3 regions of the Saccharopolyspora cebuensis genome follow, and region 2 is predicted to be linked to each of the others. Evidence: riboswitches for the same ligand, from Rfam matches in the RefSeq annotation. Region 2 holds a riboswitch; each other region holds the start of a gene.

Region 1 (5,954 bases), on a different contig from region 2:
CCACGGTGCGCATCGGCATCACCGACTACGCCCAGCAGCAGCTCGGCGACGTGGTGTTCGTGCAGTTGCCGGACCTCGACCAGCAGGTCGAGGCCGGGTCCGCGATGGGCGAGGTGGAGTCGACCAAGAGCGTCTCCGACCTCTACGCGCCGGTCGGTGGCCGGGTGGTGGCCCGCAACGAGCGGTTGGACGAGCAGCCCGACCTGGTCAACACCGACCCGCTCGGCGAGGGCTGGATGATCGAGCTGGCCGTCGACGACCCGGCGGCGCTGGCGGGGCTGCTCACCCCGGAGGCCTACCAGGACCTGATCGACCAGGCATGATCGCCGGTCGCGCGCGGCCGACGGGGCGATCTCGGGAGTCGCGCGTCCCGTGCCTGGCAGGGCACGGTACGTTGGAACACACTTGGCACGATCGATCCGCGTAGAGGAGAGCTCAGGTGAGCCAGAACAGCGGCTCCGGCGACGTTCCACCGGAGCAGTCACCGGAGACCACCTCGGTCTTCAGGCCCTTCCTCTCGGAGCCCGAAAGCACCGAGAGCGCGCCCGCCGCGGAGCCGGCCGCCTCCGGGGTCGATGCGCTGCCCGCGGGGTCCGCCCTGCTGGTGGTCAAGCGCGGCCCCAACGCGGGTTCGCGATTCCTGCTGGACCGGGAGATCACCAGCGCCGGCCGCCACCCGGACAGCGACATCTTCCTCGACGACGTCACGGTGTCCCGCCGCCATGCGGAGTTCCGCTTCGAGGGCAGCAACTTCGTCGTCGTCGACGTGGGGAGCCTCAACGGCACCTACGTCAACCGGGAGCCGGTGGACACCTCGGTGCTGGCCAACGGTGACGAGGTGCAGATCGGCAAGTTCCGGTTGGTGTACCTGACCGGGCCGGTCGAGGGCGGCCCGGCGGGCCGCTGACGGGAGGCCGGAGACCGGGTCATCGTGGCGGGGCGGCGCCGAGCGGGTGCCGCCCCGAACCACGTCGAGGCGAAGTGCGGTCGGCGACCGGAATCTTTCGGCGCGGCAAGCGGTTCTCCCGTTCAGCGGCCCTTTCGGCGGGCTCGGCGGCGGGCCCCGGGGTGTATCGTGCGCAGAGGTGCTCGACGACGAGCGCGCTCGGTGGCGGTGCGGTCCGGGAGCTGTCGATCGATGCCGCCGGACGGCCGGGAGAACGGTGGCTGACGGGACCGCGCAGGAATGGGCGGGTCCGCCGTATCGCGGGTAGCGTCGGGAGCGTCGGTGCGCGACCCTCGAGGAGGGGGATGCCACGCTTCGGCGCGCTGGAGGAGGCGATGTGACGATGAGCAGTGAGATGCGCGTCGTCGGCGTGCGAGTGGAACTACCAGCCAACCAGCCGATCCTGTTGCTGCGCGAGACCAGCGGTGACCGCTACTTGCCGATCTGGATCGGATCGGTCGAGGCGACGGCGATCGCGCTGGAGCAGCAGGGGGTGCGACCGGCGAGGCCGTTGACCCACGACCTGCTCAAGGACGTCATCGGCGCGCTGGGGCGGGACTTGGAGCAGGTGCGGATCACCGACCTGCAGGAGGGCACCTTCTTCGCCGAGCTGGTGTTCGACGGCGATGTGCGGGTCTCGGCGCGGCCGAGCGACTCGGTGGCGCTGGCGCTGCGCATCGGCGTCCCGATCCACGCCGACGAATCCGTGCTCGACGAGGCGGGCCTGATCATCCCGGACGAGCAGGAGGACGAGGTGGAGAAGTTCCGCGAGTTCCTCGACTCGGTGTCGCCGGAGGACTTCCGCGGCGCCGACACCTGACGTTCGCCCGGACAGCGGCTTCCCGACCCCCGCGAACGCCTTCGCGGGGGTCGGCTCGTCGGGTCACCCGCGCGTCGCGTTGACCTGCCCACCGGACCGGCCTACCGTCGGATGATGCGAATTGCTCCGGTGTGATTCCGCCGGTGAGCAGGGGTTCGCGGTCCCGGATCGTCGACCCGGGAACCGGTGGTCGGCTCCGTGCCGGACGAGGGGAGGCAGGCGTGGTCGAGGAAGCACCCGGCGAGGATGCTGCCCGAGGTCGGGACGAGCCGGCGCCTGACGCCGCGCTGCCCGACGAGCTGGTCGGCTACCGGGGCCCCGCCGCCTGCCAGATCGCCGGCATCACCTACCGCCAGCTCGACTACTGGGCCCGCACCAAGCTGGTCCGCCCCTCGATAAGGAGCGCCGCCGGGTCCGGTTCGCAGCGCCTCTACTCGTTCAAGGACATCCTGGTCCTCAAGGTCGTCAAGCGCCTGCTGGACACCGGCGTCTCGCTGCACAACATCCGGGTCGCGGTGGACCACCTGCGCCACCGCGGGGTCGAGGACCTCGCCCGCCTGACCCTGTTCAGCGATGGCACCACGGTCTACGAGTGCACCTCCCCGGAGGAGGTCGTCGACCTGCTCCAGGGTGGTCAGGGCGTGTTCGGCATCGCGGTCAGCGGTGCCGTCCGGGAGATCAGCGGCACCATCCACGAGTTCCCGGCCGAGCGGGCGGACGGGCTGGTGTCCGAACCCGCCGTGGGTGACGAACTGGCCCGTCGCCGGAGGGACCGGCAGACCGGCTGATCGGGTAGGCTTCGCGGCATCGTCGACCCCGTGCGGGAGAGTCCGGCAAGGCTACGGCCGAGTCGGCGCCGAAGGAGCAACCCTCCCCGACAACCTCTCAGGCCCACCGGACCGCACGGGCGAGATACCTCTGGAAAGAGGGCGCACCACAGCCGTGGTGCCGTCCCGCCGACGGTGCAAGCCCGGTCCGCCGGGTGAAGCTCTCAGGCGTTCGCGCTGCGAACAGTGACAGAGGGGGAGAGCGGAGCAGTCCGCTGCCCCGCCCCCTGTGTTCGCCGCGATGAGTGAGGTGTTGGCGATGACCGAAGTGAACCACGACCGCATTCCGATCGCCGCGCTGGAGCACGGCACGCCGTTCGCCGACCGGCACGTCGGCCCGCGGCCCGCCGAGCTGGCCCGGATGCTCGACGTGATCGGCGTGGGCTCGCTGGAGGAGCTGGGCCAGCGCGCGGTCCCCGACGGCGTCCGCGAGCGCGACCTGGCGCTGGCGCTGCCCGACCCGGCCAACGAGGCGGACGCGCTGGCCGAGCTGCGCGCGCTGGCCGACCGCTGCGCGCCGCACACCGAGATGATCGGCCTCGGCTACCACGGCACCACGACGCCGCCGGTGATCCTGCGCAACGTGCTGGAGAACCCGGCCTGGTACACCGCCTACACGCCGTACCAGCCGGAGATCTCGCAGGGCAGGCTGGAAGCGCTGCTGAACTTCCAGACGGTGGTCGCCGACCTCACCGGGGTCCCGCTGGCCAACGCCTCGATGCTGGACGAGTCCACCGCCGCCGCCGAGGGCATGACCCTGGTCCGCCGCGCGGGCAAGGCGAAGTCCGCCGTGTTCGTCGTCGACGCCGATGCCCTGCCGCAGACCATCGAGGTGGTGCGGACCCGCGCCGAGCCGCTGGGCATCGAGGTGGTCGTCGCCGACCTCTCCGCCGGGGCCGCCGGGCTGCCGGACGGCGAGTTCTTCGGTGCGCTGCTGGCCTACCCGGGCGCCTCCGGGGCGGTGCGCGACCAGGAGGAGCTCATCGCCGAGGTCCACCGGCGCGGCGCGATGGCCGTGGTCTCGGCCGACCTGCTCGCCCTGACCCTGCTGCGCCCGCCGGGCGAGATCGGCGCCGACGTGGTGGTGGGCACCACCCAGCGCTTCGGCGTGCCGATGGGCTTCGGCGGCCCGCACGCCGGGTACATGGCGGTCCGCAAGGGCCTGGAGCGCCAGCTCCCGGGCAGGCTGGTCGGGGTCAGCGTGGACGCGGGCGGCGACCTGGCCTACCGGCTGGCCCTGCAGACCCGCGAGCAGCACATCCGGCGGGAGAAGGCGACCAGCAACATCTGCACCGCGCAGGTGCTGCTTGCCGTGGTGGCCTCGATGTACGCCGTCTACCACGGACCCGAGGGGCTGCGGGCGATCGCCACCCGCGCGCACCGGTTCGCCGCGCTGCTGGCCGAGCAGCTCCGCCGCGGCGGGGTCGAGGTGGTGCACGGCGGGTTCTTCGACACCGTGGTGGCCGCGGTGCCGGGGGCCGCCGACGAGGTGGTGGCCCGCGCCCGGCGCGGCGGGATCAACCTGCGCCGGGTGGACGCCGACCACGTCGGCGTGAGCTGCGACGAGACCACCACCCGGGAGCACCTCGCGGTGGTGTTCGAGGCGTTCGGCCTGGACTCCGGGGCGCTGGTCGGCCTGGACGAGCTCGACGCCGCCACGCCCGACGCGCTGCCCACCGCGCTGCGGCGCACCTCCGAGTACCTGACCCACCCGGTGTTCCACACCCACCGGTCGGAGACCGCGCTGCTGCGCTACCTGCGGCGACTGTCGGACAAGGACATCGCGCTGGACCGCAGCATGATCCCGCTGGGCTCGTGCACCATGAAGCTCAACGCGACCGCGGAGATGGAGCCGATCACCTGGCCGCAGTTCTCCGCGCTGCACCCGTTCGCCCCGGCCGAGGACGCGGCCGGGCTCCTCGAGGTGGTCGCCGACCTGGAGCGGTGGCTGGCCGAGGTCACCGGCTACGACGCGGTGAGCCTGCAGCCCAACGCGGGCAGCCAGGGCGAGTTCGCCGGGCTGCTGGCCATCCGTGCCTACCACCACGCCCGTGGTGAAGCGCAGCGCGACGTGTGCCTGATCCCGGCCAGCGCGCACGGCACCAACGCCGCCAGCGCGGTGATGGCGGGGCTGCGCGTGGTCGTGGTGCGCTGCGACGACGCGGGCAACATCGAGCTGGACCACCTGCGCGAACTCGTCGCGGAGCACGCCGCCGACCTGGCCGCGATCATGATCACCTACCCGTCCACGCACGGCGTCTACGAGGACACCGTGCGCGAGGTGTGCGGGCTCGTGCACCGCGGCGGCGGCCAGGTCTACGTCGACGGCGCGAACCTCAACGCGCTGATCGGCCTGGCTCGGATGGGCGAGTTCGGGGCGGACGTCTCGCACCTGAACCTGCACAAGACGTTCTGCATCCCGCACGGCGGCGGTGGGCCGGGCGTGGGGCCGATCGGCGTCCGGGAGCACCTCGCGCCGTTCCTGCCCAACCACCCGCTGCAGCCCGCGGCGGGTCCCGAGACGGGGGTGGGGCCGATCAGCGCCGCGCCCTGGGGCAGCGCTTCCATCCTGCCCATTTCGTGGGCCTACATCCGCATGATGGGCGGTGACGGCTTGCGCCGGGCCACCCTCACGGCGGTCGCCGCGGCCAACTACGTCGCCCGCCGCATCGACGGCTACTTCCCGGTGCTCTACACCGGTCAGGGCGGCTACGTCGCCCACGAGTGCATCCTCGACCTGCGCCAGATCAGCAAGACGAGCGGGATCTCGGTGGACGACGTGGCCAAGCGGCTGACCGACTACGGCATCCACGCGCCGACCATGTCGTTCCCCGTGGCGGGCACCCTCATGGTGGAGCCGACCGAGAGCGAGGACCTGGCCGAGCTCGACCGGTTCTGCGAGGCCATGATGGCCATCCGGGCCGAGATCGACAAGGTCGTGGCCGGGCAGTGGCCCGCCGACGACAACCCGCTGGTGAACGCGCCGCACACCGCGGCCTCGCTGGCCGGGGAGTGGAACCACGCCTACGGTCGCGACGAGGCCGCCTACCCGATGGGCACCTCCGCGCCGAAGGTGTGGCCGCCGGTGCGGCGGGTCGACCAGGCGCGCGGCGACCGCAACCTGGTCTGCTCCTGCCCGCCGCTGTCGGCCTACGAGAGCTGAGCGGTTCCGGTGGTCGTCCGGCCCGGCGCGGGACGACCACCGAGGGCCGTCCGACACGCCGGGCGGACCCCGGTTTGCGTCGGGTCGGCCCGGATGACACGGTGGCCACTTCACGTGACCGGCTCCGAGAGGAGTGGAGCATCATGCTCACCATCAGCGAGAACGCCGCCGAGGTCATCAAGCTCGTCCTCATCGGCG
Region 2 (5,954 bases):
CTGCTGGTCACCGGGTTCTGACGTGCTCGGACCCTGGGACCCCGGGCTCCAGGTGGAGCGCACCACGCTCGCCTGGCTGCGCACCGCGCTGGCCTTCACCGTCGGGATGCTGGTGTTCCTGCGGTTCATCGTGCACGTCAGCGCCCTCGCCGCCGCCCTCTGCGCGGCAGCGACCCTGCCGCTGGCCGTCGGCGTGGCCGGCTTCGCCTGGCGCAGGCACCTCCGCGTCGACCGCAGCGTGCGCGCCGACCAGCCGCTGCCCGACGGCAGGCTGCCCGCGGCGCTGACCGCGCTGGCCTGCCTGGTCGCGCTCTGCGGCCTGGTCTACGTCGCGCTGTCCTGACCCGCCGCTACGCCAGCCCGGCCGAGCACACCAGCTTCGGCACCAGCCCGGTCAGCAGGTCCTGGTCGCGCGAATCCGTCGGCTGGTACTCGGCGATCGTCAGCCCGGCGACCGCGAACCGGGCGGCCAGCGCCGCGACGGACGACAGCAGCTCGTCGGCCGTCAACCCGCCGGGCACCGGCGTGCCCACCGAGCCGACGATGTCCGGATCCAGCACGTCGAGGTCCACGTGCAGGTGCACCGCCGTGGTCCCCGCCCGCACCGCGTCGCCCACCGCGTCCGGGCGCGCCACCTGCTCCGGCGGCACCACCGCGATCCCGCGCGCGTCGATGCAGTCGATCTCGCCCCGGTCGAGGTCCCGGGTCCCGGCCAGCACGACCTGCGACGGGGCCAGCGGGTTCTCCGGCAGCAACCCGGACGGGCCCTCGCCCAGCAGCGTGCGCAGCACCATGCCGTTGAACGCCCCCGACGGCGAGGACCGCGGCGTGTTCAGATCGGCGTGCGCGTCGAACCACACCACCGCCAAGCCCGCGCCGTAGCGGCGGTGCGCCGCCTCCACCGGCGCGAGGTCCACGCCGCAGTCGCCACCGACGGTGATCAGCGGACCGCCGCCCGCCTGGGCGACCGCCACCCGCGCGGCGGCGAGGTTCGCGGCCAGCACGTCGACGTGGTGCACCCCCTCGCCGGTGACCCCGGTGGCTTCCATCACCGGCACCGCGACCGGCGTGCCGCTGGGCAGCATCGCGGACAGCAGCCCAGCACCCTCGCGCAACCGGCGCGCGGTCGGCGACGCCGACGCCTGCCACTGCGCGAACTCGACGACCGCCACGGGCGTCCTCCCCCTCACCGACTCCGGACATGACTATTGCTCACCGCGCATAGCCATGCAACCACCGGGTGTGACAGCAGGGGAACCTTCCTGTCATGCCTGACGTCCGCGGGGTGGCAGCAGGGGAACTTTCCTCTCACCGGTGACAGGAAGGTTCCCCTGCTGCCACACCCGAAGCGGACGAACCGGACCGTCAGGCGACCTCGAGCCGGATGTCGACGTTGCCGCGCACCGCATTGGAATACGGGCACACCGAATCGGCCTTCTCGACGAGCCGCTGCGCGTGCTCGCGCTCCACACCCAGCACCGAGACGACCAGTGCCACGCCGAGCTGGAACCCGCCGGCACCGTTGTCGCCGATGCCGACCCGTGCCGTGGGCGCGCCGCCCCTGCCGAGGTGTGATCGGATGTGCCGACTGCACCAGAGGAGGTACCGCATGGCCGAGCTGCAGATCGAGGAAGTCACCGCGGGCGACGGCGCCGAGGCGAAGCCGGGCGACACCGTGCACGTCCACTACGTCGGCACGCTGGCCGACGGGAGCAAGTTCGATTCGTCGCGGGATCGCGGCGAGCCGCTGGTGTTCCCGCTCGGCGAAGGGCACGTCATCGAGGGCTGGGACAAGGGCGTCGTCGGCATGCGCGTCGGCGATGTCCGCAAGCTCGTGGTCCCGCCGCACCAGGCCTACGGCGACCGCGGCGTGCCGCCGGTCATCCCGCCCGCCGCGACCCTGCACTTCGAGGTCGAACTGGTCGGGATCGGCTGAGCAGGTGCGAGCAGGGGAACTTTCCTCTCACCCGTGACAGGAAGGTTCCCCTGCTGCCAACCGAGGCCGGACGCGCGCGGCCGCACGAGCGGTGGGAGGAAAGCTCCCCTGCTCGCATCCGTGACAGGAAGGTTCCCCTGCTCGCGCGCGAACAGGCCCGGAACCGGTCAGCCGATGAGTTCGGCGTACTGCTCGGCGGTGAGGACCGGGCCGCTCGCGGTGACGCGCACCTCGAGCAGCCAGCCACTGCCGAAGGGCTCGGCGTTGACCAGCGCGGGATCGTCCACGACGGCGTCGTTGACGGCGACCACCTCACCGGTCACCGGCGCGAACAGGTCGCTGACCGACTTGGTGGACTCCAGTTCACCGCAGGACTGGCCCGATTCGATCGTGTCGCCGACCTCGGGGAGTTGCACGTACACGATGTCGCCGAGGGCCTCGGCCGCGTGCTGGGTGATGCCGATCCGGACCAGCTCGTCGCGGTCCTCGATCCACTCGTGCTCTTCGGTGTAGCTCAGGTTGGCAGGCAGGGTCATCTCGGGAGGCTCCATCGCTTCAGGGGCACGCGGGTGCCCGGGTGTGCTGGGCCTCCCCCTCTGTTTCGGAACCTGAGAGCTTCGCCGCGCGAGCAGCTTGCACCGTGGGTGGGCGTCCTCGTCGACGCGCGCTTTCCAGAGTTGCCTGGCCCGGACGGTCATGGGTGCCTGAGAGTGTGCGGGGAGTCTTGCTCCTTCGGCGCCGTGGTCGCGCTCGGTGAGCGGCCAAGGGCTCTCCCGCCCGGGGTCATCGGCCGATATGCGATTGTCGACGTGCTCAGCAACGATAATCGCGCCTGCCCGGGTGTCAATGCCTCCCGCCCGGTGGGCCGGAGGAAGGGACAGGGGTGCGCGGCGTCCGGGAGCTGCTCGATCGCATGAGCCCGGCCCTGCTGCGCCCGGTGGTCGTTCCGGATCCGACGCGCCGCGTCACCGACGTGGTCATCGCCGAACCGGGTGAACGACCGTCCGCCGGAACGGGGGATCTCGTGCTGGGCGTGGCGGTCACCGATGGTGCCGACGCCGCGGAACTGGTACGCGCGTGCGCTGACCTCGACGCAGCGGCGGTGCTGCTCAAACCACCGCTGGCCGAGCGGCCGGTCGTGGTCGCGGCCGCGGAGCGGGCCGAGATCGCGCTGGTCGAGGTGCGTTCCGGGACCGCGTGGGCCCAACTGGTGTGGCTGGTCCGCGCGGCGCTGGCCGAGGGATCGGACGGCGACCCGCTCAGCGGCGGGCGCGACGACCTGTTCCGGTTGGCCGACGCCGTCGCCGAGGTGGTGGACGCGCCGGTGACCATCGAGGACGCCCGCTCGCAGGTGCTCGCGTACTCCGCGCGGCAGGACATGATCGATCCGGCCCGGGTGTCGACGATCATGGGACGCGGCCAGCCCGCCGACGTGCTCGCGAAATTCCGGGCGCGCGGCACGTTCCGGCAGCTCAGCAAGGGCAGCGCGACGATCTTCGTACCAGCCCAGCAGGACGGCACGCTGCCCCGCCTGGTCGTCGCGCTGCGGGTGGGCGGCGAGTTGCTCGGGTCGATGTGGGCGGTGGTCCCGGACGAGGTCGGCGAGGAACGGGCGGCCGCCTTCGCCGAGACCGCGCCGCTGGTCGCGCTGCAACTGCTGCGCTGGCGGTCCCTCGCCGACACCGAACGGCAGCGCACCGCCGAACAGGTCCGGTTGCTGCTGGAAGGCCGCGCGGGGTGGCGGACCGCGGCGGACGAACTGGCCGTGCGCGACCGGCCGCACCGGGTCGTCGCCATCGACGTCGCCTCCGGCGACGCACCCGCCGAGGCGCACCGGTTGTCGACGTGGGAACGCCTCGACCGCGGCGTCGGACAACGTCCCCTGCTGACCGAGATCGGCACGCTCCTCTACGCGGTGGTCCCCGACGACGACGCCGGATGGCCCGCGCTGCGCGCCGCGCTGCTGGACGACCGGTCGCCCAACCGACCGCTGATCGCAGTCGGCGGCCCGTCCCCGGTGAGCGACCTGGCGGACTCGCGAGCCGAAGCCGAGGAGCTGATCGGGTTGCTGCGCGGCGGGCGGGTCCCGGGCCCGGTCGCGGTGCACGAGCAGGTGTGGCACCGGGTGGTGGTGCATCGCGCCTCCGTCGCCGGACCCGAGATCGGCGCTCTCGGTCCACTGCGACGGCTGCGCGAGCACGATCGCGCACAGGGCACCGACTACCTCAGCACCCTGCACGCCTGGCTACGCCACCCCGGACGGCCGCGCGCGGCGGCCGACGAGCTCCGCGTGCACCCCAACACGTTCCGCTACCGCATGAAGCGCCTGGTCGAGATCGCACCGGTCGACCTCGACGACCCGGACGTCCGCACCGCCCTGCTCATCCAGCTCGCCACCGACCGCTGGGCCCGCGACCGGTAGCCGACCGGCGGCATGGCAGCAGGGGAACCTTCCTGTCACCGGTGAGCGGAAAGTTCCCCTGCTGTCATCTGTGCGAGGAAAGTTCCCCTGCTGCCATCGGTGGGAGGAAGGTTCCCCTGCTGCCACCGTCACCCCGCCGCCGCGATGGCAGGGGCCGGTGGACTGTGCCACGGTGGCGACGAGCGCGAAGGCGGCGACGGGGAAGGCCGTGATGACAGCATTCCGCCCCGCCCTGGGGCTGACCGCCGAGCAGGTGCGCGAGGTGGTCGAGTTGGCCGGCCGAGCGCCCTCGCTGCACAACGTCCAACCGTGGCGCTTCGCGCTGTGCCCCGAGGTGCTGGAGCTGCACGCGGACCCGACGACCCGCCTGCCGCACACCGATCCGGGTGATGCGGAACTGCGGCTGGGGTGCGGTGCGGCGCTGTTCACCCTGCGGGTCGCGCTCGCCCACCACGGGGTCGACGCGGCGGTGGTGCTGCCGCCTCGCCCCGCGGCGGACTCGACGCTGTTGGCGCGGGTGGCCGCGACGTCACGTCCGGACGGTGTTGACGGCCTGTTCCGGTCGATCGAGGCACGCCGCACCAACCGGCGGCCGTTCCGGGCCGATGCGGTGCCGACGAGCGCCCAGCACGCTCTCGCCGGAGCGGTGGAAGCCGAAGGGGCGGTGCTGCACGTGGTGGACCGCGCCGAACGCGCTCGGCTGATCGAACTGGTGCACCGCGCCCACGCCGCGCAGTCCGCCGATCCGGGGTTCCGCGCCGAGCTGGCCCGGTGGACCGGGCGGTCCGGGGAGGAGCGCCGGGGTGTCCCGGTCGAGTCGGCCGGACCGGAGCCGGAACCGCAGGACGAGTGGGTGCTGCGGGATTTCGCGGCGGGCGCGTCGCGACCGAGGGTCCCGGGGAAGGACTTCGAGGACGACCCGCTGATCGTGGTGGTCGCGGTCGGCGGCGTCGACTGGCAGGCGGACGTGCGGGCCGGGCAAGCGGTGCAGCGCATGCTGCTGACCGCGACCGGGCTGGGGCTGAGCGCCTCGTTCCTGTCGCAGGTCGTGGAGGTGCCGGAGACCCGCGACGCGTTGTGCGGACTGCTCGGCGGGACGCTGCGACCGAAGGCGGTGCTGCGGCTGGGCTTCGGCTCTCCCGTGCCGGCCACGCCGCGCCGCGACCCCGCCGAGCTGCTCGTCGAGCCGTCTCCCTGAGCACCTGGTCCACCGCGCTCGCGACGCCTGCTGCCAGCTCCCGGCTGCGGGAACCCTGCACGCGCTGCGACGTACCGGAAGGTGAACCGCGCCGACCCCGCCGACCGTCGCCGACGACGAGCGGCGGGTGACGAGCGCACTGGCGTTCCCGGGAGGCGAGTTCGTCGGCGACACCCCGCACGGCCCGGGAGCGGGTTCATCGCCCGCCACCCGCCCACGGCGTCGAACGAGCGTGGGGAGTCACCGAGCAGCACCCGGCCGGTCCCGTCGCACGCTGCAGCGATGGTCCGGCGGGTCAGTCCTCGTCGCTGTCGTCGCGGGCGAGGAAGGTGGCCAGCCGCTCGGTGGCGTCCTCGAACTCCGGGTTGAGGTCGACGAAGGCGCGCATCCGGTCGGCG
Region 3 (5,954 bases), on a different contig from region 2:
TCATCAAGCGCGTCGACATCGTCGGCACGCACGGGGGCATGACCGGGCACGTGCACGAGTTCTCGTTGCACACGAACCCCAAGACCGGTGAGGTCCACGTCGGACAATCCGAGGTGCGGAACGCGGAAGAACAGGAAACGGACTACCGATGAATGAGCAGGACGGTGCCGAGCCCCGTCGTTTCCCCAGCTTCCTGGACCCGTGGCGCAAGACGAACGGTCCCGGGTTCACGCCGCTCAGCTTCCTCGGGTGGGGCGGCGGGATCGAATTCGTGCTCGCCGCCCAGTGGCTGTTCCGCCCGGAGTTCATCGAGCACCGGGGGGGCATGTTCTTCTCGGGATCCAGCGCCGACGACAGCGGCGACCGGCGGCAGGCGATCGACACGTTCTTCAGGAGGTTCGACGATCGGATCGACCTCGTGGAACGGCACTCGAACCTGCTGTCGCTCCAGGACCTCTTCGGCAACGATGACCTGGAGCCGCACGATGCGGACCTGTCCACGCTCGTGAACACCCTCGCCGACTGCTGGCGGGCGTTGCTGGCCGCCGAGTTCCCGGACCGGGAGTTCGTCGTGGAGGTGTTCGACGACCCCGACGAGCCCTACGACCCGCAGATCACCTTCCACCGCCGTCCGCCGGAGCCGATCGTGGTGCACGACCTGCCCCCGGGGCGGCTCGCGCCGGTGGACGGCGAGCCGGTGGCCGTGCACCTGGACCTCCCGCCGTCGCTGCACGGGGCCTTCACCGGGCGGGAGCGCAGCGCCGTGCTGGACGCGCGCGGCGGTCCGGACCTGGGTGCGCTGCTGGGCGCCCTGACCCCCGGAGCGGCGTCGGTGGAGGGGGCCCTGACGGGATCGGGGTGCGAGGCGGTGCTGGTCACCGGCTTCGAGCAGCTGTGGGTGAAGAACCGGCCCGCCGCCGAGGCCCTGGTGCGCGGCCTGGTCCCGGCGCTGCGCACGGCGCGGGCGGCCGGGGCCACCGCGCACGTGGCGCTCGCCGACCTGGCGGCCGACACCGTGGACGCCGTGGTCGGGCTGCTGCGGGACGTTCCCGCCGGGAGCGGCCCGGTGCCGGTGGTGCGCTACGCGCCCGGCGCGTGAAAACGACCCCCGGGCGGACCGGGGGTCGCGGAAGCCTCGGTCAGTGGCCCTTGCCCTTGCCGAACAGCTTGTTCTTGACCTGGTCGATCTTCTCCTTGTTCTTGGGGTCGGAGGCGTACTTCTTCGCCTGCTCCATCGCCTTGCGGCCCTGCGGGCTGCTGGCGAACTGGCTGACCTTCTTGAACAACGACATAGCGTCTCCTCAGCTCCGGCCGGGCGCGGTCGAGCCGCGATCAACTCCACCCCCAGGGTACCCACTCCCGGCCGGCTCCCGACGATCTCGGCGAACCGCCCACCGGCCACCGCCCCACCAGCACCTCCCATTTCACCCGGAAGGGGAATGAGCGAGGGGCACCTGCATCCGACTGTGCCGGATGAAGGTACCCCCTGACCAGGGACGGGACGGTCAGCCGAGGGCGCCGGAGACCGAGGCGTGGCCCTTGAGGAGGTTGCGGGCGATGGTGCGGCGCTGGATCTCGTCGGTGCCCTCGAAGATCCGCAGCAGCCGCAGGTCGCGGTACCAGCGCTCGATGGGCAGCTCCTTGGTGTAGCCCATGCCGCCGTGCATCTGGAGCACCCGGTCCACGATCTCCCCGGCGCGGGTGCCGCCGTAGAGCTTGGCGATGGACTGGGCGTGCCGGGAGTCGCCGCCCTGGTCGACCTGCCACGCGGCGTGCAGCACCAGCCAGCGCAGCGCCTCGATCTCCACCGCGGAGTCGGCCACCATCCACTGGATCGCCTGCCGCTCGGCGATCGGCTCGCCGAAGGTCTCGCGGGTCTTGGCGTAGTCCATGCCCATCTCCAGCAGCCGCTCGCAGGCGCCGAGGGCGTGCGCGGGCAGCAGGTACCGGCCGCGGCCGATCCACTGCATCGCCAGCCGGAAGCCCTTCCCGACCTCGCCGAGCACGTTGCGCTCGGGCACCCGGACCTCGTCGAACACCAGCGCGGCGGGGCGGCGCTCCCACGGGCCCATGATGTCGATCGGCTCGGACTTCCAGCCCATGTCGCGGTCGACGAGGAAGCAGGTGACGCCGCCGTCGGCCCCCTTCTCCCGGTCGGTGACCGCGAACACCATCACGAAGTCGGCGTCGATGCCGCCGGTGATGAACGTCTTCTCGCCGTTGACGACCCACTCCGAGCCTTCCTTGCGCGCGGTGGTGCGCAGGTTCTTGGCGTCGGACCCGGCGCCCGGCTCGGTGATCGCGAAGCAGGACTTGCGGGTGCCCTCGATGGTGGGCAGCAGGTACTCCCGCTTCTGCTCCTCGTTGGCGTGGTAGAGGATGTTGTCGGCGTACCCGCCGAACCGGAACGGCACGAAGGTGCGGCCCAGCTCGACCTCGATGAGCGCCGACATCACGGCGGAGAGGTCCATCCCGCCGTACTCCTCCGGGGTCTGCACCCCCCAGAAGCCCGCCTGCTTGGCCTTGTCCTGGAGCTCCCGCTGCTCGTCCTTGGTGAGGCCGCGCTCGCCGGCGCGCTCCCGGCGCAGCACCTCCGGCTCCAGCGGCACCAGCTCGCGCTGGACGAAGTTGCGGACCCAGTCGCGGATGTCGCGCTCGGTCTCCGACAGCGAGAAGTCGACCATGGGGCTTTCCTTTCCGCGCCCTGTGACTAACGGCGTTAGTTTTATGGGAGTCTAGGACCGCCGCGACGAGGCCCGCAAGGGTGTTCCGAGGAGGAGGGACCGTGCCCCGCCCCAGCAATCCCCTGCTGTCGCCGGACCGCATCCGGCTGGCCGGTCTGGAGATCATCGACGAGCTCGGGCTGGAAGCGCTGTCCATGCGGCGGCTCGCCGACCGGCTCGGCGTCAAGGCCGCGTCGCTCTACAACCACGTGCCCGGCAAGGACGAGCTGCTGCACGAGATCGCCGACGGCGTGATGCGCGCCGTGGACGTCAGCGGCTTCGAGCAGGACTGGGCGACCGGGCTGCGCACCTGGGCGCGCTCGTTCCGGGCCGCGCTCATCGCGCACCCCCACCTGGTCCCGTTCCTGGCCTCCGGCCCGGCCCGGCGGGAGACCGCGCTGCGCCGCGCCGACGCCGTGCACGGCGGGCTCACCTCGGCGGGCTGGCCGCAGCGGTACGCGACGATGATCGGCGCCTCCACCAAGTACCTGGTGGTCGGCTCGGCGATGGGCTCCTTCTCGGCCGGTTTCCCCGACGAGGCGGAGGTCTACGACGAGCGCTTCCCCCACCTGGACCGGGCCCACCTGCTGCGCGAGCACGCCGCCGAGATCGACGCGGACAGCTTCGAGCTCGCACTCGCCGCCCTGGTCGACAGCCTGACCCGCCTCCACCACGACCTCACCACCAAGCCCGACTGAGCCACCCGACCGCCACGGGCTCCCGTTCACCCGTCTGCGACCTGAGTGAGGGGCACCCTTGCCCAAGTAACTCGGACAAGGGTGCCCCTCACTCACTTCACGAACGGGCGAACGCTCCTGCACTCGCGCACAAGAAGCACCACCGCCAGGCAAGCGGCGCCAGCCGCTTCCAGCCGAACCCGCAAGCTCGCCCAACCGCCGTCAGGCAAGCGGCGAAAGCCGCTTACGTCTTGCCCCACCTGAGCAACCGGCACCGCCGCGGGTTCTCAGCGGTCTTCTCGCGAGGACGCCCTGACGCTGTGTACGTGGTTGGTACATGAGGAAGGGCGCCCGGAGCGAGAAGGCCGCTGAGGTTCCGCCACCCGCACCGTCACGCAACCGGACCACAACACCTTCCCGACGAGAAGGCCGCTGAGGTTCCGCCACTGGCACCGCCACGCACAAGGACCACCACACCTTCCACCTGAGATCACCCTCGCGTTGTGTTGACTGGCTTCCCGCACCTCCGTAGCGTCCGAATCCGACCGGCCCACAACTCAAGACCGCGCCGACGACGTCGTGCGGGAGAGACCCCACGTCACGGGGCGCCGAAGGAGCAATCTCCCCAAGAAACTCTCAGGCACCGGCACCGCGCGACAGCAGGCGAACACGGAGAAAAGCAGGAGCCCCGCTCCTCGCCCACGGTGCAAGCCGCCCGGTGTCCTGGCGCCGGACCGCGGTGAAACTCTCAGGCCAATGACTCCGGGGAGACCCCGACCAGCGCGAACCCGCGCAGGTCGACGTCGGGGTGCCCCGGATATGGTTGTGCTTCGCGCGGCTGACCGGCCCCTCGTCCGCCGACCCGCGCCCACCAGGAGGAGCCATAGCCATGTCGTCGCCACGACGGACCCCGCTGCACGAGGTGCACGAGTCGCTCGGCGCCACCTTCACCGAGTTCGCGGGCTGGCGGATGCCGCTGCGGTACTCCGGTGACACCGCCGAGCACCACGCCGTGCGCACCGCCGCGGGGCTGTTCGATCTCACCCACATGGGCGAGCTCCGGATCAGCGGCCCGCAGGCCGCCGAGGCCCTGGACCACGCGCTGGTGGCGAAGGCGTCGGGGATCAAACCGGGCCGCGCCCGCTACACGATGCTCTGCGACGAGCGGGGCGGCGTGCTCGACGACCTCATCGTCTACCGGCTCACCGAGCAGGAGTACCTGGTGGTGGCCAACGCCGCGAACGCCGCGGTGGTCGCCGCCGAGCTCGCCGAGCGCGTCGGCGGGTTCGACGCCGAGTTCGCCGACGTCTCCGAGGAGTACGCGCTGCTGGCGGTGCAGGGCCCCCGCGCCGCCGCGATCCTGGCCCCGCTGACCGACACCGACCTCACCGAGGTCAAGTACTTCGCCGGCTACCGGAGCGCGGTGGCCGGTCACCCGGTGCTGCTGGCCCGCACCGGTTACACCGGCGAGGACGGCTTCGAGCTGTTCACCGCGCCGGGCGACGCGGCGGCCATCTGGCAGGCGCTGACCGAGGCGGGCGCCGAGCACGAGCTGCGGCCCGCCGGGCTGTCCTGCCGGGACACGCTGCGGCTGGAGGCCGGGATGCCGCTGCACGGCCACGAGCTCTCCACCGAGCTGACCCCGTTCCACGCCAACCTGGGCCGCGTGGTCAAGCTCGACAAGCCGGGCGACTTCGTCGGCAAGGCGGCGCTGGCCGCGGTCGCCGAGCAGCCCACCGCGCGCACCCTGGTCGGGCTGACCACCGACCAGCGCCGCGCTCCCCGGCACGGCTACCGGGTCCTCGACGACGCGGGCACCGAGGTCGGCGAGGTCACCAGCGGTGCGCCGTCGCCGACGCTGGGGCACCCGGTGGCGATGGCCTACGTGGACCGGGCGCACAGCGCGCCGGGCACCGCGCTGCAGGTGGACATCCGGGGCAGGACCGCGCCGGTGGAGGTCGTCGAGCTCCCCTTCTACCGCCGCAACGCCTGAGAGATCACTACAGGAGGCAACACCATGTCGACACCTGACCTGTTCAACGACCAGCTCGCCGCGGTGGACCCCGAGGTGGCGGGGGCGGTCGGTGCCGAGCTGAACCGCCAGCAGAGCACGCTGGAGATGATCGCTTCGGAGAATTTCGCGCCGCGGTCGGTGCTGGAGGCGCAGGGTTCGGTCCTGACGAACAAGTACGCGGAGGGCTACCCGGGCAAGCGGTACTACGGCGGGTGCGAGCACGTCGACGTGGTCGAGCGGCTGGCCATCGACCGGGTCAAGGCGCTGTTCGGTGCGGAGTACGCCAACGTGCAGCCGCACTCGGGTGCGCAGGCCAACGCCGCGGCGATGTTCGCGCTGCTCAAGCCGGGTGACACCATCATGGGTCTGGATCTGGCGCACGGTGGTCACCTGACCCACGGGATGAAGATCAACTTTTCCGGGAAGTTGTACAACGTGGTGCCCTACACGGTGCGCGACGATGATCACCGGGTCGACATGGACGAGGTCGCCCGCCTGGCCCGGGAGAACCGGCCGCAGCTGATCGTCGCGGGCTGGTCG

Evidence for each region. Region 2 has a riboswitch for glycine ahead of gcvH (glycine cleavage system protein GcvH). Riboswitches for the same ligand answer to the same signal wherever they lie in the genome.
Region 1: linked by a shared signal. The riboswitch ahead of gcvP (aminomethyl-transferring glycine dehydrogenase) and the one ahead of gcvH (glycine cleavage system protein GcvH) in region 2 are both predicted to bind glycine.
Region 3: linked by a shared signal. The riboswitch ahead of gcvT (glycine cleavage system aminomethyltransferase GcvT) and the one ahead of gcvH (glycine cleavage system protein GcvH) in region 2 are both predicted to bind glycine.

Annotation. Positions count from the first base shown of each region.
Region 1 is NZ_BAABII010000016.1:574,418-580,371, reverse strand. It holds gene gcvH (glycine cleavage system protein GcvH) at 1-323, shown strand, start outside; gene garA (glycogen accumulation regulator GarA) at 440-907, shown strand; gene ABD976_RS22915 (bifunctional nuclease family protein) at 1,290-1,766, shown strand; gene ABD976_RS22910 (MerR family transcriptional regulator) at 1,988-2,554, shown strand; glycine riboswitch at 2,578-2,678, shown strand; gene gcvP (aminomethyl-transferring glycine dehydrogenase) at 2,853-5,756, shown strand; gene ABD976_RS22900 (HesB/YadR/YfhF-family protein) at 5,900-5,954, shown strand, end outside.
Region 2 is NZ_BAABII010000019.1:52,267-58,220, reverse strand. It holds gene ABD976_RS25495 (YidH family protein) at 1-21, shown strand, start outside; gene ABD976_RS25490 (YidH family protein) at 23-343, shown strand; gene ABD976_RS25485 (arginase family protein) at 351-1,172, opposite strand; gene ABD976_RS25480 (OsmC family protein) at 1,366-1,497, opposite strand; gene ABD976_RS25475 (FKBP-type peptidyl-prolyl cis-trans isomerase) at 1,610-1,936, shown strand; gene gcvH (glycine cleavage system protein GcvH) at 2,104-2,472, opposite strand; glycine riboswitch at 2,523-2,617, opposite strand; glycine riboswitch at 2,618-2,722, opposite strand; gene ABD976_RS25465 (PucR family transcriptional regulator) at 2,820-4,358, shown strand; gene ABD976_RS25460 (Acg family FMN-binding oxidoreductase) at 4,570-5,556, shown strand; gene ABD976_RS25455 (DUF6104 family protein) at 5,852-5,954, opposite strand, start outside.
Region 3 is NZ_BAABII010000017.1:91,640-97,593, forward strand. It holds gene ABD976_RS24160 (WXG100-like domain-containing protein) at 1-152, shown strand, start outside; gene ABD976_RS24165 (hypothetical protein) at 149-1,099, shown strand; gene ABD976_RS24170 (hypothetical protein) at 1,140-1,292, opposite strand; gene ABD976_RS24175 (acyl-CoA dehydrogenase family protein) at 1,506-2,684, opposite strand; gene ABD976_RS24180 (TetR/AcrR family transcriptional regulator) at 2,786-3,421, shown strand; glycine riboswitch at 3,973-4,062, shown strand; glycine riboswitch at 4,063-4,173, shown strand; gene gcvT (glycine cleavage system aminomethyltransferase GcvT) at 4,290-5,393, shown strand; partial or broken gene ABD976_RS24190 (PLP-dependent aminotransferase family protein) at 5,418-5,954, shown strand, end outside.